DNA from 3 places in the Streptomyces venezuelae genome. Region 3 is predicted to be linked to each of the others. Evidence: riboswitches for the same ligand, from Rfam matches in the RefSeq annotation. Region 3 holds a riboswitch; each other region holds the start of a gene.
What was found. Region 3 has a riboswitch for thiamine pyrophosphate ahead of thiC (phosphomethylpyrimidine synthase ThiC). Riboswitches for the same ligand answer to the same signal wherever they lie in the genome.
Positions count from the first base shown of each region.

Region 1: another riboswitch for thiamine pyrophosphate. It lies ahead of thiO (glycine oxidase ThiO); the one in region 3 lies ahead of thiC (phosphomethylpyrimidine synthase ThiC).
Region 2: another riboswitch for thiamine pyrophosphate. It lies ahead of DEJ47_RS27860 (thiamine ABC transporter substrate binding subunit); the one in region 3 lies ahead of thiC (phosphomethylpyrimidine synthase ThiC).

Region 1 covers NZ_CP029193.1:2,071,089-2,078,842, forward strand. Annotated here, with positions in the region: gene DEJ47_RS09595 (hypothetical protein) at 1-65, opposite strand, end outside; gene metF (methylenetetrahydrofolate reductase [NAD(P)H]) at 120-1,037, opposite strand; gene thiE (thiamine phosphate synthase) at 1,153-1,821, opposite strand; gene DEJ47_RS09610 (Rv2175c family DNA-binding protein) at 1,864-2,229, opposite strand; gene DEJ47_RS09615 (NAD(P)/FAD-dependent oxidoreductase) at 2,295-3,473, opposite strand; TPP riboswitch at 3,697-3,810, shown strand; gene thiO (glycine oxidase ThiO) at 3,808-5,034, shown strand; gene thiS (sulfur carrier protein ThiS) at 5,031-5,243, shown strand; gene DEJ47_RS09630 (thiazole synthase) at 5,249-6,052, shown strand; gene pknB (Stk1 family PASTA domain-containing Ser/Thr kinase) at 6,239-7,754, shown strand, end outside.
Region 2 covers NZ_CP029193.1:5,990,331-5,998,084, forward strand. Annotated here, with positions in the region: partial or broken gene DEJ47_RS37095 (hypothetical protein) at 1-283, opposite strand, end outside; gene DEJ47_RS27845 (hypothetical protein) at 813-1,163, opposite strand; gene DEJ47_RS27850 (hypothetical protein) at 1,569-2,051, shown strand; gene rlmN (23S rRNA (adenine(2503)-C(2))-methyltransferase RlmN) at 2,763-3,869, shown strand; TPP riboswitch at 3,922-4,038, shown strand; gene DEJ47_RS27860 (thiamine ABC transporter substrate binding subunit) at 4,115-5,215, shown strand; gene DEJ47_RS27865 (ABC transporter permease) at 5,191-6,882, shown strand; gene DEJ47_RS27870 (ABC transporter ATP-binding protein) at 6,882-7,754, shown strand, end outside.
Region 3 covers NZ_CP029193.1:4,063,502-4,071,255, reverse strand. Annotated here, with positions in the region: gene DEJ47_RS18825 (IclR family transcriptional regulator) at 1-219, shown strand, start outside; gene DEJ47_RS18820 (SsgA family sporulation/cell division regulator) at 334-777, shown strand; gene DEJ47_RS18815 (YibE/F family protein) at 855-2,294, opposite strand; TPP riboswitch at 2,366-2,520, shown strand; gene thiC (phosphomethylpyrimidine synthase ThiC) at 2,513-4,327, shown strand; gene DEJ47_RS18805 (hypothetical protein) at 4,445-5,335, opposite strand; gene DEJ47_RS18800 (metallophosphoesterase) at 5,516-6,586, opposite strand; gene DEJ47_RS18795 (LacI family DNA-binding transcriptional regulator) at 6,812-7,754, opposite strand, start outside.

The sequences.
Region 1 (7,754 bases), 2.0 Mb from region 3:
AGCACCTCGCCGAGCAGCCACAGCGCGACGAATCCGAACGCGATGTAGAGGACCGTCCAGCCCATGTACGCCCCTCTCCCCTACGGCCGCCCGCGGGTACGGGTACGGGTACGGCCGTGTCAGGCCTGGTGGTGCAGGCCCAGATTTTCGTAGATTTCCAGCGTCGCGGTGGAGTTGTTGAGCGTGATGAAGTGCAGTCCCGGCACACCTTCGGCCAGCAGCCGCGCGCAGAACTCCGTTGCGAACTCGATGCCAATGGAGCGTACAGCGGCGGGATCGTCTTTGACCGCGAGGATCCTCTCTTTGAGCTCCGCCGGGAACACGGCGTTGCTCAGCTGGGGCAGCCGGTCGAGCTGGCGGACGTTGGTGACCGGCATCATCTCGGGGATGATCGGCGTCGCGCAGCCCGCGGCCTCGACGCGGTCGCGCAGCCGCAGGTACTCCTCCGGGTCGAAGAACATCTGCGTGATCGCGTAGTCCGCGCCGGCCCGGCACTTGTCGATGAAGTGCCGGGTGTCGGACTCCCAGTCGGGCGAGCGCGGGTGCATCGCGGGGAAGGCGGCGACGCCCACGCAGAAGTCGCCGGACTCCTTGATGAGTTCGACGAGTTCGGCGGCGTAGGTGAGGCCCTCCGGGTGGGCGATCCAGTCGCCGAGCGGGTCGCCGGGCGGGTCGCCGCGGACCGCGAGCATGTTCCTGATGCCCGCGTCCGCGTACTGCCCGATGATGTTGCGCAGCTCGGCCACGGAGTGGTCGACCGCGGTCAGGTGCGCGACGGGCGTCAGCGTCGTGTCGGCGACGATCTGCTGGGTCTCCTTGACCGTGCCGGTGCGGGTGGAACCACCCGCTCCGTAGGTCACGGAGACGAAGTCCGGGGCGACCGCCTCGACCCTGCGCAGCGCGTTCCAGAGGTTCCGCTCCCCCTTCGGGGTTTTCGGCGCGGAGAACTCGAACGAGAACGTCGTCTTACCGGTCGCGAGCATGTCGCGGACCGTGCGCGCGCGGTCAGTCCTGGTCGAAGCTGTGCCTAGGGCCATACGGGCAGGTTAGCCAGGGCGGGGCGGTCCCCCAACCGGACCCGGGAGTTTTGGCCGGTTTGCCGGTTTCTTGTCCACGGATCGGACATTCCCGGGCCGTGCCTCACCTGTCGGCTCACCCAGCCGTCTCCGCGGCGCCGCGCAACCGCTTCGCGAACTCCGCGGCGGCCGCTCCGGGGTCGTCCGCTTCCGTGATCGCCCGTACGACGACGACGCGCCGCGCGCCCGCGTCGAGCACCTCGTCGAGGTTGCCCGCGTCGATGCCGCCGATGGCGAACCAGGGGCGGTCGGTGCCGAGCGAGGCCGTGTACCGGACGAGGTCGAGGCCGGGGGCGTGGCGGCCCGGCTTGGTGGGCGTGGGCCAGCAGGGGCCCGTGCAGAAGTAGTCCACGCCCTCCTGGACGGCGGCCGCTGCGGCCTCCGTCTCGGCGTGCGTGGAGCGGCCGATCAGCACGTCGTCGCTGCCGCCGAGGATGGCGCGGGCGGCGGGGACGGGCAGGTCGCCCTGGCCCAGGTGCAGCACGTCCGCGCCGATGGCGTGGGCGACGTCCGCGCGGTCGTTCACGGCGAAGAGCTTGCCGTGCCTGCGGGCGGCGTCCGCGAAGACCCGGAGGTGCTCCAGCTCCTCACCGGCCTCCATGCCCTTGTCGCGCAGCTGCACGATGTCGACGCCGCCCGCGAGGACGGCGTCGAGGAACTCGGGGAGGTCCCCCTGGCGCCTGCGGGCGTCCGTGCACAGGTAGAGCCTGGCGTCGGCGAGCCGGTCGCGGCGGTCTGCGGCCATGGATAAGTCCCCCCGTTGTCGGTCGTGTGTTCAGAGCCTGTGTCAGACGGCGAGCGCCTGGGCGCGGCGCTTCACCTCCGTGCCGCGATTCTCGCTCAGCGCCTGCGCGGGGGTGCCGGGCAGACTCGGGTCGGGGGTGAAGAGCCATTCGAGCATCTCTTCGTCGGAGAAACCGTCGTCCCGGAGGAGCGTCAGGGTGCCGCTGAGGCCCTTGACGACCTTGTCGCCGTCGATGAAGGCGGCCGGCACCTGGAGCGCCCGGTTCTCACCGCGGCGCACGGCGATCAGCTGGCCCTCCTTGACCAGCTGGCGCACACGGGTCACCTCGATGTCGAGCATCTCCGCGATGTCGGGGAGGTGCAGCCACTCGGGGACGAGAGCATCGGTCTTTGCGTCAATCTCGGTCACGGGTCAAGGGTATCTCCGGCCACTGACACGCACCGGGTGGCACCGCTCCCCAGGTGAGCGCCCCGCTACAGGACCGCCTTCTTCAGGGGGATCGCCGGGTCCGCCGTCAGCGCCGGGTCGAGGCGCGCGCCCGACTCGATGAGACGGCGGCCCTGGGCCAGGTCCCTCGGCCGGCCCACGGCGAGGACCGCGACCAGGGCGCCGTCCCGCAGCCAGCACACCGACCAGGCCATGCCGTCCGGGTCCCCGCGCCACACCAGCTCGTCGGCACCGGCGTGGTGGCCCGCGTACTGCACGAAGCGGCCGAACTGCTCCGACCAGAAGTACGGCACGGGGTCGTACGCCGCCGGGGTCTCGCCGATGATGTTCGCCGCCACCGTGCGCGGCCCCTGAAGTGCGTTGTCCCAGTGATGCACGAGGAGCCGATCGCCGTACCGGCCCGAGGGGAACGAGGAGCAGTCGCCGACCGCGTACACGTCGGGCGCCGACGTGCGCAGGCCCTCGTCGGTGACGACCTCGCGGTGGGCGCCGAGCTCGATGCCTGAGTCCGCGAGCCAGCCCGTCGCGGGCCGCGCCCCGATGCCGACGACGACGGCGGTGGCGGGCAGCGTGGTCCCGTCGGACAGGACGACGGCACCGGGTTCGACGCGCTCCACGCGCGCGTGGGTGCGCAGCACCGCTCCGGAGTCCGCGTACCAACCCGCCATGGGGGCCGCGACCTCCTCGGGGAGCGCCCCGGCGAGCGGTCTGCCCGCGGCCTCGACGACGGTGACGGAGCAGCCCGCCTCGCGCGCGGCGGTCGCGAACTCCGCGCCGATCCAGCCCGCGCCGACGACCACCACGTCGTGCTGCCCCGCGAGGACCGGGCGCAGCCGTTCGGCGTCGTCCAGGGTGCGCAGGAGGTGCACGCCGGGGACGCCCTCGGTGCCGGGGAGGCGGATGGGTTCGGCGCCGGTCGCGAGGACCAGGACGTCGTACGCGACGGGCCCGTCGGCGGTGTCCAGCTCGCGGTCCGCGGGGCGCACGCCGGTGACCTCGCGGCCGAGGTCCAGCTCGATGCCGAGCGCCTCGAAGTCGATGTCGAAGGCCGAGCCGTCCGCCTTGCCGAGCAGCACCGCCTTGGACAGCGGCGGCCTGTCGTACGGCGGATGCGGCTCGGCGCCGACGAGGGTGACCGGGCCCGCGAAGCCCTGCTCGCGCAGGGCCACCGCGGTCTGCACGCCGGCCATGCCCGCGCCGACGATGACGACGCGCCGCTCCGCCTGCCGCTGCTTCCCGGTCTGCCCGTGCTGTCCGCCCGGCCGCTGCTGCTCGCTCTGGCTCTGCTGCTCGCTCACCCGATCACTGTAGGACGGTTGTCGAGAGCGCCCTCAGGTGCGGTCGGGGAGATCTCTGACACACCGTCATCGTCCAAACCCGGACAGCTCCCCTACTGCCGCGCGGGGCGACGGGCTAGGGTGACCCGTGCAGAGCACTCGCGGGAGCCCGGACGCACCGGGCTGAGAGGGAGGCTGGGACGGCCTCCGACCGTACGAACCTGATCCGGGTCATGCCGGCGAAGGGAGGGGCTGGACGCCCATGCATTCACGTACGACACCGGCCACGGCATCACCATCCGCCACCTCGGACGTCCTGGTCGTCGGAGGCGGCGTCATCGGCCTGGTCACGGCCTGGCGGACCGCGCAGCGCGGGCTGTCCGTGACGGTCGTGGACCCCGAGCCGGGCGGCGGCGCCGCCCAGGTCGCGGCGGGCATGCTGGCCGCCGTCACCGAACTCCACTACGGCGAGCAGACGCTGCTCGGCCTCAACATCGCGTCCGCCGGGCGCTATCCGGCCTTCGCCGACGAGCTGACCGAGGCGAGCGGCCACGACCTCGGCTACCGCACGTGCGGCACGCTCGCCGTCGCCCTCGACTCCGACGACCGCGCCCACCTGCGCGAACTGCACGCCCTGCAGCAGCGCTCGGGCCTGGAGTCCGAGTGGCTGAGCGGCCGCGAGTGCCGCCGCCTGGAGCCGATGCTCGCGCCGGGTGTGCGCGGCGGGCTGCGGGTCGACGGTGATCACCAGATCGACCCGCGGCGGCTCGCGGGCGCGCTCGTGGCGGCCTGCGAGCGGGCCGGTGTGGTCTTCCACCGCGCGTGGGCCGAGCGCCTCTCCGTCGTACGTGACCGGGCGCACGGCGTCGTCCTCGCGGACGGCACCGAGCTGGCCGCGGGCCTGACCGTCCTCGCCGCGGGCAGCCTCAGCGGGCGCCTCGCGGGCGTCCCGGACGACGTCCTGCCGCCCGTGCGGCCCGTGAAGGGCCAGGTCCTGCGCCTGTCGGTGCCGAAGCCGTACGCCCCGTTCCTGAGCCGCACCGTGCGGGCCGTGGTGCGCGGCAGCCACGTCTACCTCGTGCCGCGCGAGAACGGCGAGCTCGTCGTCGGCGCGACCAGCGAGGAGCTCGGCTGGGACACCACGGTCACCGCGGGCGGCGTGTACGAACTCCTGCGGGACGCGCACGAGCTCGTGCCCGGCATCACCGAGCTGCCGCTGACCGAGACCCGCGCGGGTCTGCGCCCCGGCTCGCCCGACAACGCGCCGATGCTGGGCCCGACGCGGCTCGACGGGTTCCACCTGGCCACCGGGCACTACCGCAACGGCGTCCTGCTGACCCCCGTCACGGGCGACGTGATGGCGCACGCCCTGACCACCGGTGAACTCCCCGACGAGGCGCTCGCGTTCACCCCGCGCCGCTTCGACGCCACGTCCTCCGAGATCGTCCCCCCGGCCCGCACGCAGCACGACACGGAGCAGCCCGCATGAGCACACCCTTCGCCGTTTCCGTCAACGGGGAGGAGCGCGATGTGGCCTCGGGCACCACGCTCGAAGCCCTCGTGGCCACCCTCTCCTCGGCGCACTCCGGTGTCGCCGCCGCCGTCAACGAAACCGTCGTCCCGCGCGCGCAGTGGTCCACCACGGCCCTCTCCGCGGGCGACCGCGTCGAAGTACTCACCGCCGTCCAGGGAGGCTGAACACCATGGCAGACGACCCCTTCGTCATCGGCGGGCTCACCCTCTCCTCGCGCCTGATCATGGGCACGGGCGGGGCGCCGAGCCTCGACATCCTGGAGCGGTCCCTCGTCGCGTCCGGCACGGAGCTGACCACGGTCGCGATGCGCCGCCTCGACCCGGGCGTCCAGGGTTCCGTGCTCTCCGTCCTCGACCGGCTCGGCATCCGGGTCCTGCCCAACACCGCGGGCTGCTTCACGGCGGGCGAGGCCGTCCTCACCGCCCGGCTCGCGCGGGAGGCGCTCGGCACGGATCTGGTGAAACTCGAGGTGATCGCCGACGAGCGCACCCTGCTGCCCGACCCGGTCGAGCTCCTGGACGCCGCCGAGACCCTGGTGGACGACGGTTTCACGGTCCTGCCGTACACGAACGACGATCCGGTGCTCGCGCGGAAACTGGAGGATGTGGGCTGCGCGGCGATCATGCCGCTCGGGTCGCCCATCGGCTCCGGTCTCGGCATCCGCAACCCGCACAACTTCCAGCTGATCGTGGAGCACGCGCGCGTGCCGGTGATCCTCGACGCGGGCGCGGGCACGGCGTCCGACGCGGCGATCGCGATGGAGCTGGGCTGCGCGGGCGTGATGCTCGCCTCCGCGGTGACGCGGGCGCAGGAGCCGGTCCTGATGGCCGAGGCCATGCGGTACGGCGTGGAGGCGGGGCGGCTCGCGCACCGGGCCGGGCGGATTCCGCGCCGGCACTTCGCGGAGGCGTCCTCTCCCGCGGAGGGCATGGCCCGGCTCGATCCGGAGCGGCCGGCCTTCGGGGCGTCTTAGAGGGCGCGGGGCTCGGTGCGGGACTCCGTCCGTTCGCGGCTCACCGCCGGCGGGGGCTTGTCGCGCAGTTCCCCCGCGCCCCTGACGGGGTTCCCCGTGGCGTCGCCTGTCACAGCTCGGCTGCAGTAGCGCCGGGAGCGTGCCCGCCCCGGTCGGCGTGTCGGTGGCTGCTCGTAGACTCCCTCCGTGGACACGACCCTTCAGGACCCGCTCGTCGGGCAGCTGCTCGACAGCCGTTACCGCATCGACGGGCGCATCGCGGTCGGCGGGATGGCCACGGTCTACCGGGCCGTGGACACCCGCCTCGACCGCGTGCTCGCCCTCAAGGTGATGCATCCGACGCTGGCGGCGGACGCCTCCTTCGTCGACCGCTTCATCCGCGAGGCCAAGTCGGTGGCCCGCCTCTCCCACCCGAACGTGGTCGGCGTCTTCGACCAGGGCACGGACGGGTCGTACGTCTACCTCGCGATGGAGTACATCGCGGGCTGCACCCTGCGTGACGTGCTGCGCGAGCGCGGGGCGCTGCAGCCGCGGGCCGCGCTCGACATCCTGGAGCCGGTCCTCGCCGCGCTCGGCGCCGCGCACCGCGCGGGCTTCGTGCACCGCGACATGAAGCCGGAGAACGTCCTCATAGGGGACGACGGCCGCGTGAAGGTCGCCGACTTCGGGCTCGTCCGCGCGGTGGACACGGTCACCAACACGACGGGCACCGTCCTCGGCACCGTCTCCTACCTCGCCCCCGAGCAGATCGAGCACGGCACGGCGGACACCCGCGTCGACGTGTACGCGTGCGGGGTCGTGCTCTACGAAATGCTGACCGGCGCCAAGCCGCACTCCGGGGACTCCCCCGCCCAGGTCCTCTACCAGCACCTCAACGAGGACGTCCCGCCCCCGTCGGCGGCCGTCCCCGGGCTCGCGTTCGCACTCGACGAGCTGGTCGCCTCCGCGACGGCGCGCCATCCCGACATCCGCCCGTACGACGCGGTGGCACTGCTCGCCCGGACCAGGGAGGCGCGTGCCGCCCTGACCGAGGAGCAGCTCGACGCGGTCCCGCCGCAGGCGCACCCGGCGGACCACGACGGCTCCGAGGACCGTACGAGCGTCATCCCGCGCGCCGCGCGCTCCGTCCAGCTCCCGCTGCCCGCCGAGGGCGAGCGGAGCGGCGGGGACGGCACGGGCGGCGAGGACGCGCTGAACCGCACCAGCATCCTGGCGACGACGCCCGCGGGACCGCCCGCGCCCCCCGGCCCGACCGGCGCCGCCCGACCCGCCCGCAGGCGGTTCGACCCGCGCCGGCGCACACTCGTGGTCATAGCCGGCGTCCTGCTCGTCCTCGGCATCGGCACCGGCGTCTGGTACATCAACTCGGGCCAGTTCACCGAGGTCCCGCCGCTCCTGGCGAAGACCGAGGCGCAGGCGAAGCAGCGGCTGGACGACGCCGGGCTCGACGTGAAGGACATCAAGCGCACCTACAGCGACACGGACAAGCGCGGCACGGTCATGAGGACCGACCCCGCGCCGGGTGACCGCATCCGGCAGAACGACGGTGTGACGCTGACCGTCTCGCTGGGCCCGGAGACCGTGAAGGTCCCGGACGTGAAGGGCATCCCGCTGGCCAAGGCGAAGAAGGAGCTCAAGAACTCCGGGCTCGAACCGGGCATGGTCACCAAGAGCTTCGACGAGTCCGTCGACAAGGGCTCCG
Region 2 (7,754 bases), 1.9 Mb from region 3:
GGCGGACCGTCCCTGTAGCCGTGGGCGGCCCACGGGTCGGTGTGACGGCGCGGGTGCCAGCGGCGGCGCGGGAGCGGCAGCACGATCCAGCGGCGCTGTGCGTTCCAGCAGTGGCACGGTGCCAGTTGGTACCGGCGTATTCGCCGGTTTCGGGGTCGCCGGGGTCGTACTCCGTGCCGCCCGCGCCCGCGCCCTCGCAGTCGGGACAGTCGGGGCGCGGGGTGTCCGACAGGACGAGGGCGGGCCGGGGCCAAGCGGTGCGCTCGATGCGCAACCGGGCCATCAGCGTCCGTCCCGGGGAGGCAGGGTGAGCCGCTGAGCGGCGTTGTGCAGCTTGATGTTGAGTACGGAGGGGGCGTGGTCGGTGATGGAGAGCAGGGCGACCGCGGCGGCGACGATGACGTCGGCCAGTTCCCTGGGCGACGTCGTTGTGGCTGTGGGTCAGGCCCCTGCGGGGGTTCTGGCCGGTGGCACCGATGTACGCGGCGGCCACTTCCCCGGCCTCCTCGTTGACCTTGAGCAGGCGCATTGCGATCTCGTGTTCGTCACGGCCGTTGGCCGCGTCCAATGTGGCGGTGATGCGGGCCGTGACGGGCCACAGGGCGGCACTCATGCGGGGTTCTCCTAGGGGCGGTGCGGATGACGGCGAAGGTGTCGTTGGCCTGGTCGTAGTGGACGTGGACCGGGCCAGGGGCCTCATTGCGGGCCTGGGTGGCACGGTGCGCGGTGACCAGGAGGCGCGGGTGTCGCCGGCCGGGTAGGAGTCGAGCAGGACGGGGTGTCCCGCGGTGCACTCGCGGCAGGCCACGGCGCTACTCCTGGCCGTGGGTGCGGGTGTCGGCGGTCTGCGTGTGCTCGGGGCGGTGCGCGGGGCTGGCGTCCTCGTCGTGCCCGTCGATGACGGCGGCGAGGGCGAGAACGAGCAAAACGATCAGGGCCCAGAACCAGATGGGCCGCCGGACGGGGGCGACGGGGGTGATGCTGATCTCGTAGCGCGTGGGAGTGCTCTTTCCCAACAGCATGGTGAAGCCTCCGAGTTGTGACAGGGCGTGGGGTGCGGGCCGGTCGGCCTGCCAGCCCTTCGCCGCCGCAGATGTGCAGATGAAGGCCAGGAAGAGCGGCCGGAGTTGGCTCTGGGCGGCTGGGCTCGTCCGTAACGGCACGTGGGTCAGACCGGGGGGACCTAACGGGCTGTGGCTGACGAGTTCAGGGGCCTCGTGCCTGAAGCGCTCGTGGTGATCGCGAACGGGTAGTTGCTTTTGAGCCATTTAGAACCATTTGAGCCTGTTCTACAGCGCTGTAGATTTCGATTGGATCTCAAATGCGCAAAAGCGAAATGAACCGGGCTCCAGCTCTGGCGGGTACGCGCGCACTGGAGAGTTCTGCAACTTCCCTACATGGCAGCAGAATTGACGTGCCGTCGTCTTGCCTCGTTGAGGCGAGGTTGGCAAAGATTTGATCATGCTACGGTCCTTTGGTCCGAACACCCCGAGGAATCCCTAGCGTTATGAAGGCAGAGGTTACGAGTGATCAAGTCCCGTGTTTTCAAGGCAACTTGCTCGGCAGTCATGACTGGTGCGCTGCTGGCTGCGGTTGCCCCTGCGGCGTCTGCCTCAACTGCCAGGCAGGGCAAAATAAAGCCCGCCGCAGTTGCGGCAGTTGACGATGGTGGCGCTTACCTGGACCTCGCCTCGCAGGGATACACCTACGAAGAGGCTGTCGAGGCGTTCAAAGATTCCCCGGTCGTCACGGTGGTAAAGGGTGAGGTGCCGGAGGCTGACGCGACCGAGGTCGTGGCGCGTGGTGTCAGCCTTGGTTGGTACGTCTACGTGAAGCTGAGCAAGTCTCAGGCCAAGGCCGTCAATGCTGGGTCTGCGGCTACTGCAGCCGGTCTCATCGGCGCCATCACCGGAGGGATCGGCGGAGCCGTCGCCGCAGGCGTCTACGCCGCGGTTGTATCCATGGGCAACGAAAAGATCGACAAGTGCAAGAAGGGTGTAGAGTTCAAGTTCACCTACCTTGCCAAGTTCAAGGGCGCCAAGTGCTACTAAACGCCTAGGAGGGGAGCATGCGCACCCCATCAGCTATCGGAACGGCCGTCGCCGCATTCGCCTTCTTCTTCGTCCTGCTAATCGGTAGCGAATTTGTGGCAGATGACGGAAGCGTGGCTCAGTCGGCCCTATTCTATTTGGCTATTGCTGTACCGGGCGCCCTGTTGGTCTTCTGGGTTGCAACTAGAGGCCGAAGGTGATTCGCACCCCGAGGTGAAAGGCATGTTTCACCTCGGGGTAAAGCATCCTCTCGGACGTGCGGGTCCCAGGCTCTGCCTCATTTTCAGTTGTATGTGCAGGTGTCGTTCTCACTGCGTATGTCTGTGCTCCGTTATGGGTTCCGGATCAAAAGCCCGTGCGACGAAGCTCGTGTCCGTCCGATGGGCGTCTTAGGGAATTTGATCCCGATCTGTTGTCGGCTCAGGCGGCGTGGTCGATGACGTTGGGTGGCATCTCCCACCCCCACTCCCCGCGCGCGGCAGGCCTGGCGACGGAGCCTTTGCCCTGGGCGGCGTCGCGGCGCCGGGAGGTGAGGCAGAGCTGCTTCTCGTAGTCGGTGACCGCAGCGGGGTGAGCATGAAGGCACTTTCAGGCCTGTGACCTGTGGGCCGTGCGAGGAGGGCCCACAACGACCGATGACGGGCAGTGATGACCTACACCGATCTCCGTGAGCCAAGGTCAGCGATGTGGATCTGCGACACTGGAAGGACCATGCCTGTACCCGGAGAACTCACTTTCGTCGCGCCCCGCGGTGCCAAGAAGCCCCCGCGGCACCTCGCCGACCTCACGCCCGCCGAGCGCAAGGAAGCCGTCGCCGCCATCGGCGAGAAGCCGTTCCGTGCCAAGCAGCTCTCGCAGCACTACTTCGCGCGGTACGCGCACGACCCGGCCGAGTGGACCGACATCCCGGCCGGGGCGCGCGAGAAGCTGCGGGACGCGTTGCTGCCCGATCTGATGTCTGTGGTGCGGCACATCAGCTGTGACGACGACACGACGCGCAAGACGCTGTGGCGGCTGTTCGACGGGACGCTCGTCGAGTCCGTGCTCATGCGGTACCCGGACCGGGTCACCATGTGCATCAGCTCGCAGGCGGGCTGCGGCATGAACTGTCCGTTCTGCGCCACGGGGCAGGCCGGTCTCGACCGGAACCTGTCGACCGGCGAGATCGTGCATCAGATCGTCGACGGCATGCGGGCGCTGCGGGACGGCGAGATTCCGGGTGGGCCGGCACGGTTGTCCAACATCGTCTTCATGGGGATGGGCGAGCCGCTCGCCAACTACAAGCGGGTCGTCGGTGCCATTCGTGCGCTGACCGACCCGGAGCCCGACGGTCTCGGTCTTTCGCAGCGCGGTATCACCGTGTCGACGGTGGGGCTCGTGCCCGCCATCCACCGGTTCGCCGACGAGGGCTTCAAGTGCCGGCTCGCGATCTCGCTGCACGCGCCGGACGACGAGCTGCGCGACACCCTCGTACCGGTCAACACGCGGTGGAAGGTGCGGGAGGTGCTGGACGCCGGGTGGGAGTACGCCGCGAAGTCCGGGCGCCGACTGTCCATCGAGTACGCGCTCATCCGTGACATCAACGACCACGCGTGGCGTGGTGACCGGCTCGGGCGGCTGCTCAAGGGCAAGCCCGTGCACGTCAACCTCATTCCGCTGAACCCGACGCCGGGGTCGAAGTGGACGGCCTCGCGGCCCGAGGACGAGAAGGCGTTCGTGGAGGCCATCGCCGCCCACGGTGTGCCCGTCACGATTCGGGACACCCGTGGTCAGGAGATCGACGGGGCGTGCGGCCAGCTGGCGGCGGCCGAGCGGTAGGTCGAGAGGTAGTCTGGCGGGCGTACCGCTGCGTACGAGTACACACATCTGCATATTCCGACAGGGGAGCGCCACAGCGCTGAGAGTGCGGTCACTTGGACAGGTGGGCCGCAGACCCTCTGAACCTCGCCCAGGTCATTCTGGGTAGGAAGTTCGGGCATCACTCAAGCTGTAGCGCCCTGCCCGCGTGCCGTCGGTGCGCGGGCGGGGCCGCGTCTTCTCCTGGTCACCCAGGAGGAAAGTCAGTGAGCACCACCAAGTCAGGGAGCACCAAGAAGGTCACGTTCACCGCCGTGGCGGTGGGCATCGGGCTCGTCGCCGTCTCCGCGTGCGGCAGCTCCGGGGGCGGGTCCGGGACGTCCGATTCCAAGAGTGTGACGCTGGTCAGTCACGACTCCTTCAATGTCTCCAAGGACGTGTTGAAGGACTTCGAGAAGCGGTCCGGGTACAAGGTCAAGGTCCTCAAGGACGGTGACGCCGGCGCTGCCGTGAACAAGGCGATCCTGTCCAAGGACAACCCTCAGGGCGATGTCTTCTTCGGCGTCGACAACACGCTCCTCTCCCGGGCGCTCGACAACGGGCTCTTCCAGGCTCACGAGGTCAAGGGCTCGGAGAAGATCAAGGCCGAGTTCCGGGTCGATGAGGGCAAGCACCGGGTCACGCCCGTCGACAGCGGTGACATCTGCGTCAACTATGACAAGAAGTACTTCGCCGACAAGAAGCTCGCGCCCCCGAAGTCCTTCGCCGATCTGACCAAGCCCGCGTACAAGAACCTGCTCGTCACCGAGAACGCCTCGACCTCGTCGCCCGGCCTCGGCTTCCTGCTCGGCACCGCCGCCGCGTACGGGGACGACGGCTGGGCCGGCTACTGGAAGAAGCTCAAGGCCAACGGCGTCAAGGTCGTCGACGGCTGGGAGCAGGCGTACAACGAGGAGTTCTCCGGGTCCGCCGGTGGCAAGAAGGCCAAGGGCGACCGGCCGCTCGTGGTGTCGTACGCCTCCTCGCCGCCCGTCGAGGTGCTGTACGGCGAGCCGCAGCCCAAGCAGGCGCCGACCGGCGTCGCCACCGGCACCTGCTTCCGCCAGGTCGAGTACGCGGGCCTGCTCAGCAACGCGGGCAACGAGAAGGGCGGCAAGGCGCTCCTCGACTTCCTGGCGAGCCAGGAGTTCCAGGAGGACATGCCGCTCAACATGTTCGTGAACCCGGTGCGCGAGGGCACCAAGCTGCCGAAGCTGTTCACCGAGCACGGCGTGACGGTCGACGACCCGCAGACCATGGACCCGAAGAAGATCGCCGACAACCGCGAGCCGTGGATCAAGTCGTGGACCTCGCTCGTACTGAAGTAGCGAAACCGGGCCCACGCGCGGGGTCCCGGCGCGGGAGCGCGACGCGGCTCGGTCTGATGGCCGTGCCCGTCGCGTTCTTCGGACTCTTCTTCGCCTATCCCGTCACGGCGATCGTCGCGCGCGGGCTGCACGTCGACGGCGTGTGGCGGTTCGGGCGGATCACGGACGTCCTCGGGCAGTCCGACATCCGGCAGGTGCTGTGGTTCACCACCTGGCAGGCGCTCGCGTCGACGGCGCTCACGCTCCTGATCGCGCTCCCCGGCGCGTACGTCTTCGCGCGCTTCGACTTCCCCGGCAAGCGGGTGCTGCGGGCCGTCGTCACCGTGCCGTTCGTGCTTCCGACCGTCGTCGTCGGCACGGCGTTCCTCGCGCTGATCGGGCGGGGCGGGCTCTTCGACGAGCTGTGGGGCGTACGCCTGGACACCACGGTGTGGGCGATCCTGCTCGCGCACGTCTTCTTCAACTACGCGGTCGTCGTACGGACCGTCGGCGGCCTCTGGTCGCAGCTTGACCCGCGCCAGGAGGAGGCCGCGCGGATGCTCGGCGCCTCCCGGTGGGCCGCGTGGCGGACGGTGACGCTGCCCGCGCTCGCGCCCGCCGTCGCGGCCGCCGCGCTCATGGTCTTCCTCTTCACCTTCACCTCCTTCGGCGTGGTGCAGATCCTCGGCGGACCCGCGTACTCGACGCTCGAAGTGGAGATCTACCGGCAGACCGCGCAACTCCTCGACCTGCCGACGGCCGCCGTCCTGACTCTCGTGCAGTTCGCCGCGGTCGGCCTGATCCTGGCGATCCACGCGTGGACGGTGCGGCGGCGCGAGAGCGCGCTGAAGCTCGTCGACGCCTCCGCGGTGGCACGCAGGCCGCGCGGCGCCGGGCAGTGGACGTTGCTCGCGTTCGTCATGGTGACGGTCGTGCTGCTGATCCTGTTGCCGCTCGGCGTGCTGGTGCAGCGGTCCTTCGACGGTCCCGAAGGCTTCGGGGTCGCGTACTACAAGGAGCTGACCTCGGCGGACGGCGGCGCCTTCCTCGTGCCGCCGATCGAGGCCATCGGTAATTCGCTGCAATACGCGGTGGTCGCCACGGGCATCACCGTGCTGATCGGGGGGCTCGCGGCCGCCGCCCTCACCCGGCGCGCGGGGCGTCTCGTGCGCGGGTTCGACGCGCTGCTCATGCTGCCGCTCGGCGTCTCCGCGGTGACGGTGGGCTTCGGGTTCCTGATCACGCTCGACAAGCCGCCGCTGGACCTGAGGTCCTCCTGGATCCTGGTGCCGCTCGCCCAGGCCCTGGTCGGGGTGCCGTTCGTCGTACGCACCATGCTGCCCGTCCTGCGCGCGGTGGACGGCAGGCTACGCGAGGCGGCGGCCGTGCTCGGGGCTTCGCCGCTGCGGGCGTGGCGCGAGGTCGACCTGCCGATGGTGTGGCGGGCACTGCTGATCGCCGCCGGGTTCGCCTTCGCCGTCTCGCTCGGCGAGTTCGGCGCGACGGTCTTCATCGCACGCCCCGACAACCCGACGCTGCCGGTCGCCGTGGCCCGCCTGCTCGGACGCGCGGGCGACCTCAACTACGGCCAGGCGATGGCCCTCTCGACGATTCTCATGGTGGTGTGCGCGGTGTCCCTGATGATGTTGGAACGCGTCCGGACCGGGCGCACCACGGGGGAGTTCTGATGACGGACGCGCTGCTGAGCCTGCGGGACGCGACGGTACGGTTCGGGGCGCGGGCCGCGCTCGACGCCGTGGACCTCGATGTCGCCGAGCATGAGATCGTCTGTGTGCTGGGGCCGAGCGGCAGCGGCAAGTCGACGCTGCTGCGGGTGGTCGCCGGGCTCCAGGGACTCGATTCGGGGCGGGTCGTCCTCGGGGGGCGCGACCAGCGCGGGGTGCCCGCGCACAAGCGGGGCGTCGGCCTCATGTTCCAGGACCACCAGCTCTTCCCGCAGCGGGACGTGGCGGGCAACGTCGCGTTCGGGCTGCGCATGCACGGTGCGTCGCGCGGCGAACAGGCCGACCGGGTCGCCGAGTTGCTGGACCTCGTCGGCCTCCCGAAGGCGCAGCGGCGTGCGGTGGCGGCGCTCTCCGGTGGTGAGCAGCAGCGCGTGGCGCTGGCGCGGGCACTCGCGCCACGCCCCCGGCTGCTGATGCTCGACGAGCCGCTCGGCCAGCTCGACCGTTCGCTGCGGGAGCGTCTCGTCGTCGAACTCCGTGAGCTCTTCGACGAGTTGGGCACGACCGTCCTCGCCGTCACGCACGACCAGGGTGAGGCCTTCGCGCTCGCCGACCGCGTCGTCGTCATGCGGGACGGGCGGATCGCCCAGTCCGGCACGCCGTTGGAGGTGTGGCAGCACCCTGTCGACGAGTTCGTGGCGCGATTCCTCGGCTTCGACAACGTGGTGCGGGCGACCGTGGCGGGAGGGGCCGCCGACACGGTGTGGGGCAAGATCCCGGTCCCTGAGGGCACCTCGGCCGGACCGTGCAAGGTTTTGGTGCGGCCGGCCGGGGTGCGGCTCGTCTCCGCCGAGGAGGGGCTGCCGTGCCTTGTC
Region 3 (7,754 bases):
CTCGACTCCATGGAGCGCATGCGGCCCGTCCTGGAGCGGCAGGAGTACGCGCTCGGGACACTCTGCGCGGCGGTCCCGATCATGGCCGGCGACACCGCGGCGACCATGGCCATTTCTGTCTCCTCCTCGCAGGCCGACCGACTGCTGCCGGCAGCTGAGAAGTTGCAACGGGAGATCGGAAAGCTACTAGGGACACTCGCTTTCTCTATCAGCATCTGAAAACTCACTCCTTGTGATGCGGCGTTCACGTTAAGCAAGATGCGGAGGGTGTCAGGGAGCTGGTTCCTGGCCGCTTGAGGGCCATGAGGGCCAAGTGACGGGGTAGGGCGCGCGATGGGCGAGACCGAGACGGTACAGGCAGAGGTCATGATGAGCTTCCTCGTTTCCGAGGAGCTGTCGTTCCGCATCCCGGTGGAGCTGCGCTACGAGCTCGGGGATCCCTATGCCGTGCGGCTGACGTTCCACCTGCCGGGGGATGCCCCGGTGACCTGGGCCTTCGGGCGGGAGTTGTTGATCGACGGGGTGGGCAGGCCGTGCGGGGACGGAGATGTGCGCGTCGAGCCCACCGATTCCATGATGTTGGACGAAGCCCTGATCAGACTTCAGGTCGGCGGGGACCAGGCGCTGTTCAGGGTGGGCATCCCCCCGCTGCTCGCCTTCCTCGACCGGACGGACAAGTTGGTGCCGCTGGGGCAGGAGCGGGCGCTCGCCGACTTCGATGCGCACCTCGACGAGACGCTCGACCGCATCCTCGCGGAGGCCCAGAGCGCGGGTTGAACTACTGACGTCAACGGGCGCAGGGCGACAGCATTTTGGTGCATTTTCGCGAGGCCGACGCTCTGTGAGTTCGGAAGCTAACGCTTGCGGCGCCGTCCCTTCCCTCCGCGGGAAGCTCGGGTCGCCCCGGCCGTCGAAGGCCGGCCGGGGGCAGTGGAATGGCCGGGGGCGGTGGAGCGGCCGGGCACGGTGGAGCGGTCGGGGATGGTGGAGCGGTCCGCCGAGACGACCAGGGCGGCCAGCGCGGTCGTCACCGGTACCGAGGCGACCAGGCCGATGGAGCCGATCAGAGTGCGCACGATCTCCTCGGCGACCAGCTCACTGTTGGCCACCGTGCCCACGCTGGACTGGGCGATGGAGAAGAGGAGGAGCAGGGGCAGCGCGGCGCCCGCGTAGGCGAGGACGAGGGTGTTGACGACCGAGGCGATGTGGTCGCGGCCGATGCGGATGCCCGCGCGGTACAGGCCGCGCCAGCCCATCGTCGGGTTGGCCTGATGCAGTTCCCATACCGCTGAGGTCTGGGTGACCGTCACGTCGTCGAGGACGCCGAGCGAGCCGATGATGACGCCCGCGAGCAGTAGACCGCTCATGTCGATGGACGGATACAGGCCGTGGATGAGGCCGGTGTTGTCATCAGTGTTGCCGGTGAGAGCGGCCCAGCCGATGAAGAGCGAGCCGAGCAGGCCGATGAGGAGGAGGGAGATGAGCGTGCCGAGTACCGCGACGGAGGTCCTGGCCGTCAGGCCGTGGCAGAGATAGAGCGCGATCAACATGATGGCGCTCGCTCCGATCACCGCCACGACCAGGGGATTCGAGCCCTGAAGGATCGCCGGCAGGATGAAGAACGTGAGGACCATGAAGCTGATGGCGAGGGCGACCAGGGCCATCACGCCACGGAGCCGGCCCACGACGACGACGGCGAGCGCGAAGATTCCGGCGAGCAGCGCCATCGGGATCTTGCGGTTCACGTCGGTGACGGAGTACTGCAGTCCTTCGGGGGCCTTGGGCTCGTAGGCGACCACCACCTCTTGGCCCTGCTTCAGCTGGCGCGGAGAGTCCGGCTGGATGATCTCCGTGAAGGTGCGTCCCTTGTCCTCACCGCTGGTGACCTCGACGGTGGCCTTCTTGCAGATGCCCGTGGCCGTGGACTGCGCGGACTGGCCCTCGGCGGTGGAGGTGTCGCCGTTCGGCGGGGTCTGCGAGGGGCTGAGGTCCTTGCAGGGCAGCTCCTGCACCTTCGTGACCTTCGCCGCCTGTGTCTGCCGGTCGAAGCCGACGCCGGTGCGTTCGTGGCTCGGCGTGCCTCCGGGCCAGAGCACCACGAGTCCGACGACTACGGCGGTGGCGAAGGGGATCAGTACGGCCGCGATGACCTTGCGGAGGTGCTGGGAGACCGGCGCGGCCGGGCCGTGGCTGTGGGAATGCCCGTGTCCGTGGCCGTGTCCATGGCCCTCCGGAGGCGTCCCGGAGACGGGCGGCTGCGGGGGTGGCGGGGGCGGCGGCTCTGTGGTGGTCACTGCCCGATCATCGCAAGAACGGGAGGGGCCCTCTGTTCAGCGCGCCCGACATGACGCTAGCGTGGAGCCACCTTTGCAATCGCGGGAGCTCGGAGCACCGGGCTGAGAGGGCGCTGACCTCCGTACGAAGCGGCACAAAAGTGCACGAGCCGTACGGGATTCGCTGCGTCGACCGCCGAACCTGTTACCGGGTAATGCCGGCGTAGGGAGTAGGTCTCATGACCACATCGGACGCACGCACGCCTGCCTCGACGCAGAACGACCAGAAGGACCAGAACGGTCAGGTCCGGAGCGACGAGGCCGGGAAGTCCATCGGCTGGCACAAGGCGTATGTCGAGGGTTCGCGCCCCGACCTGCGTGTGCCGGTCCGCCAGGTGCACCTCACCAATGGCAAGGCCGTCACCCTGTACGACACTTCAGGTCCGTACACCGACCCGTCGGCCGAGACCGACGTCCGCCGCGGGCTGCCGCCGCTGCGGGAGAACTGGATCATCGCCCGCGGCGACACGGAGGAGTACGTGGGCCGTCCGCCGCGTCCCGAGGACGACGGCATCAAGCACACCTCGCCCCGCGGCGGGCTCAAGAACCTCGACGCGGTCTTCCCCGGCCGCCCCCGCCAGCCGCGGCGCGGCCGCGACGGTCAGGCGGTGACGCAGCTCGCGTACGCCAGGCGCGGCGAGATCACGCCCGAGATGGAGTTCATCGGGATCCGCGAGGGCATGGACCCGGAGATCGTGCGGGAAGAGGTCGCCGCGGGCCGCGCGGTGATCCCCGCCAACGTGAACCACCCGGAGATCGAGCCGATGATCATCGGCAAGAAGTTCCTGGTGAAGGTGAACGCGAACATCGGCAACTCCGCGGTGACCTCCTCCATCGAGGAGGAGGTGGACAAGATGACCTGGGCGACCCAGTGGGGCGCCGACACGGTCATGGACCTCTCCACCGGCCGCAACATCCACACCACTCGCGAATGGGTCCTGCGCAACTCCCCCGTGCCGATCGGCACCGTCCCCCTCTACCAGGCCCTGGAGAAGGTCGACGGCAAAGCCGAGGAGCTGACCTGGGAGATCTACAAGGACACGGTCATCGAGCAGGCCGAGCAGGGCGTGGACTACATGACGGTCCACGCGGGCGTGCGCCTGCCGTACGTACCGCTCACCGCGCGCCGCAAGACCGGCATCGTCTCGCGCGGCGGTTCGATCATGGCCGCCTGGTGCCTCGCGCACCACAAGGAGAGCTTCCTCTACGAGCACTTCGAGGAGCTCTGCGAGATCCTCGCGGCGTACGACGTGACGTACTCGCTCGGTGACGGCCTGCGGCCCGGCTCGATCGCGGACGCCAATGACGAGGCGCAGTTCGCCGAGTTGCGGACACTCGGGGAACTCAACACGATCGCCAAGCGTCACAACGTACAGACGATGATCGAAGGCCCCGGTCACGTCCCGATGCACAAGATCAAGGAGAACATCGACCTCCAGCAGGAGATCTGCGAAGAGGCGCCGTTCTACACGCTCGGCCCGCTGACCACGGACATCGCGCCCGCCTACGACCACATCACCTCCGGCATCGGCGCCGCGATGATCGGCTGGTGGGGCACGGCGATGCTCTGTTACGTCACGCCGAAGGAGCACCTGGGCCTGCCCAACCGCGACGACGTGAAGACGGGCGTCATCACGTACAAGATCGCGGCGCACGCGGCGGACCTCGCCAAGGGGCATCCGGGCGCGCAGGACTGGGACGACGCCCTTTCGGACGCACGCTTCGAGTTCCGCTGGGAGGACCAGTTCAACCTGGCCCTCGACCCGGTCACGGCGCGGGAGTTCCACGACGAGACCCTGCCGGCCGAGCCCGCGAAGACGGCGCACTTCTGCTCGATGTGCGGGCCGAAGTTCTGCTCGATGAAGATCTCGCAGGACATCCGGCGCCAGCATGGCGGTGACCTCGGCTCCGAGGACATCGAGGCGGGCATGGAGCAGAAGTCCAAGGAGTTCGCAGCCGCGGGCAACCGGGTCTATCTGCCGATCGCCGAATAAGAGCGATCGTCGACTGAGAGCGATCGCCGACCGAAGCTCCGTGGTCCCGCCCCAGAGGGGCGGCGGGGCCACGAAGCGGGTGGTACAGCCCCGTAGCGGTGCGGTTCGGCCGACCCGCTACTCCGGCTTGTGGTCGGGCCCGCCGAAGTCGGGGCTGGAGAAGTCGGGGCTCGAGTAGCTCGGGCGCGGGCCCGCCGGGCCGCCCTCCGGGCTGCTGAACCCCGGCCTGTGGTAGCCGAGTTGGGGCATGCGGCCGGCTGCGCCGGTGCCGCCGGGCTTCCCCGACGTCGTACGGGCGGGAGCACTGCCCGGCTCCGTCAGGGCCTCCCGGAGGAACGGCACGACGCCCCGCTCGAGGAGCGCCCGGCCCCAGTCTTCCCTGGCCCGGGACACCTCCTCGTGCCGCTCGCCGTGGAGCCCCGCCGGGAGCGAGGTGGACCCGTTGCGCAGGGCGGTCAGGAGCAGACCGACCGCTGCGACCAGGATGCCCCCCGCGGTGAGCGCGCCGAACAGCCATCCCGCGGTGAGCAGGGTGTCCGCGAAGGCGGGCTCGGGGTTGAGCATCTTCAGGATGTAGCCGACGAGCAGGAATATCGCGGCGGCCGTCCCCGCGAGAACGGGTGCGAGGACCGCGACCACGGCGATCGCCCCGGCGCCCGCGGCTGCCGCCGGTTCGGCGACCTCGCCCATCGTGGTGGCGAGGCCTACGCCGCCGGAGCCCGACTCCGCGGCGCTCTGTCCGCTCCCTTCGCGGATCGAGGTGGATGTCGGTCGAGGTTCGCGCAACTCCTCGCGAACCTTCACGTAGTGCGCGTACTCGGCCGCGGCGGCGGCCGTGATCAGTGCTGTCGCGTTCAGGGCCATGGTGCGCAGTTGTTCGGTGTTGAGCCGCCGGCCCACTGCGGCGAGTTCGGGACGGTCAGGTGCGGTGCGCAGCGCCTCGTCGAGGATCCGCTCGTACTCGGGGCGGTCCTCATTGAGCAGGTGTGGAGCGCTGTTCATGTGCATCCCCCGATGCTCCGTAGGGCTGAGGCTCGCATGGCTACGAGCCGTTGGGCAGAAACGGAGGGGAGCCTGCTACGGATAAGCCGATGGTAGAGCCGTGACGGCACGCGGTGACAGGGGGTTTCCGGAAATTGCCCCCCTGGCCAGCGTGATCGTGTAGGGGGGCGCCTGCTCGCTGAACGGTCAGACAGACAGCGGGAGTTGGCAGACCAGCAGCTTTCCGGCCATGGTCACTCCGCCGTCCATGGCGATGGCCAGACCGTCGGCGTAGACGTGCGGTCCCTCGATGACCGGACCCGCGCCGTCCGACTCGTCCTCGGAGCCGACGTCACCCAGGAGGTAGGGGATGGGGCTGTGGCCGTGGACGATGCGCGTGCCGCCGTACATGTCCAGGAGTTCGCGCACGGCCGAGGGGCCCGACTCGTCGCGGAACGCGAAGCGCTTGGTGAACTTGCGGAAGAGGTCCCAGCATTCGTCCGCGTCGTTGCGCGTGAGGGTCTCCCGGATGGTGTCGTTCACCGCCTCGATCGAGTCACCGTAATCCAGATAGGCGGTCGTGTCGGAGTGCACGAGCAGGTGGCCGTCGGCCTCCTCCATCGCGTCGAGGCGTGCCATCCACTGGAGGTGGTGGTCCTCCAGACGCTCCATGTCGGTCTTCTGCCCGCCGTTCAGGAGCCAGGCGGCCTGGAAGGTGGCGGTGCCGGCGCCCGAGTTCACCGGGGTGTCGCCGAAGCGTTTGGCGCCGAGCAGGAGCAGCTCGTGGTTGCCCATGAGCGCCTTGCAGTAGCCGCCGGCGGCGGCGGCCTCCGCGGAGAGACGCATCACGAGGTCGATGACGCCGATGCCGTCGGGCCCGCGATCGGTGAAGTCGCCGAGGAACCAGAGGCGCGCGTTGCCCGCGGACCAATTGCCCTCGGCGTCGAGGAGGCCCTGCTCCTGGAGGGCCGCGACGAGCTCGGCGAGGTAGCCGTGGACGTCGCCGACGACGAACAGCGGGCCGTACTCCTCGCTCGCCCGCGGCTGCGGGGGCTCCGGCATGACCTGCACCTGGACGGTGTCGCCGCGGTTGATGACGGGCAGGTCGCGCTGGGTCGGGGTGTATCCCTCGTCCGGCGCGGTGCCTGGCGCGCCGGGGTTCACCGGGGCGGGTCCGGTCGTCTCATGGATGTACGCGGGAACGCGGAAGTCGCGCAGCGTCGCCGTCCGCACATCGGGTCCCTGACCGGCCCCCTGAGTCATCGACCCCTCCACCACCATTGCGCCGCATCTGCACCGAGATCGGACTGCTTGGTCGCAGCGGCCCGCGGTGTCGTCCGCCCATCATAGGAATGCGGCTCCCGCTGTGTGGTGCACCAGGGGTGGTGAATCGGTGCCGGACCCTGTTTCACCGCGGTTTTCTCCCGAATTGGGCAGAGGTTTCCCCGCTGGTGGCGGATTGGATGCCTGCCTCTGCCCGCGTCGGGGTGGGGGCGGGAGCGATCAGCCGGAGCCGGGCGAGCGGGGCGGGCTGACCGTCGTGCGCGGCGGCCGTCGCTCGGACGAGGTGCGCACGATGAGTTCGGTCGGTATCACCTGCTCGACCGGACGGCCCGAGTCGAGGCCTTCGATGGCGTCGATCAGCAGCTGTACGACGGCTGTGCCGATGCGCCGCGGCTTGAGGGAGAGCGTGGTGATGGGCGGTTCGGTGGTGGCGTACACCGTCGACTCGCTGCAGCAGACGAGCAGCAGGTCGTCGGGGACGCGCAGGCCGTACCGCCGGGCGGCGGCGAGCAGATCGGTGCCGTTGGGGTCGAAGAGTCCGTAGACGGCGTCGGGCCGGTCGGGCCTGGCGAGCAGCCGGTCGGCGGCGACGGCGCCCGCGCACGGGTCGTGCGCGGGATAGGACTCGTAGACCGGGTCCTGCCCGACGCGTTCGCACCAGCGCAGGTAGGCGGTCGTGGACAGGTGGGTGTACGTGTCCGTGGTGGTGCCGGTGAGCAGGCCGATCCGGCGGGCGCCGGCGGCGGCCAGGTGGTCGAGGATCTCCAGGACCGCGGCCTCGTGGTCGTTGTCGACCCAGGCGGTGACCGGCAGGGACCCTGCCGGGCGGCCGTCGGAGACGACGGGCAGGCCCTGTCGGACCAGCTCGCTGACCACGGGGTCGTGGTCGGAGGGGTCGACGACCACGGTGCCGTCGAGCGCGACGTTGGACCACACGTCCACGGGGCTGCGACGGGAGGTGGCGGGCAGGATGACCAGGGCGTAGCCCCGGGCGAGGGCGGCCGATGTGGCGGCTCTGGCCATCTCGGCGAAGTAGGCGAATTCGGTGAAGGTGAAAGGTTCATCCCCGTACGTCGTCACGGTCAGGCCGATGAGGCCGGACTTGCCGGTACGGAGGGTGCGGGCCGCGGCGGACGGGCGGTAGCCCAGCCGTTCTGCGACC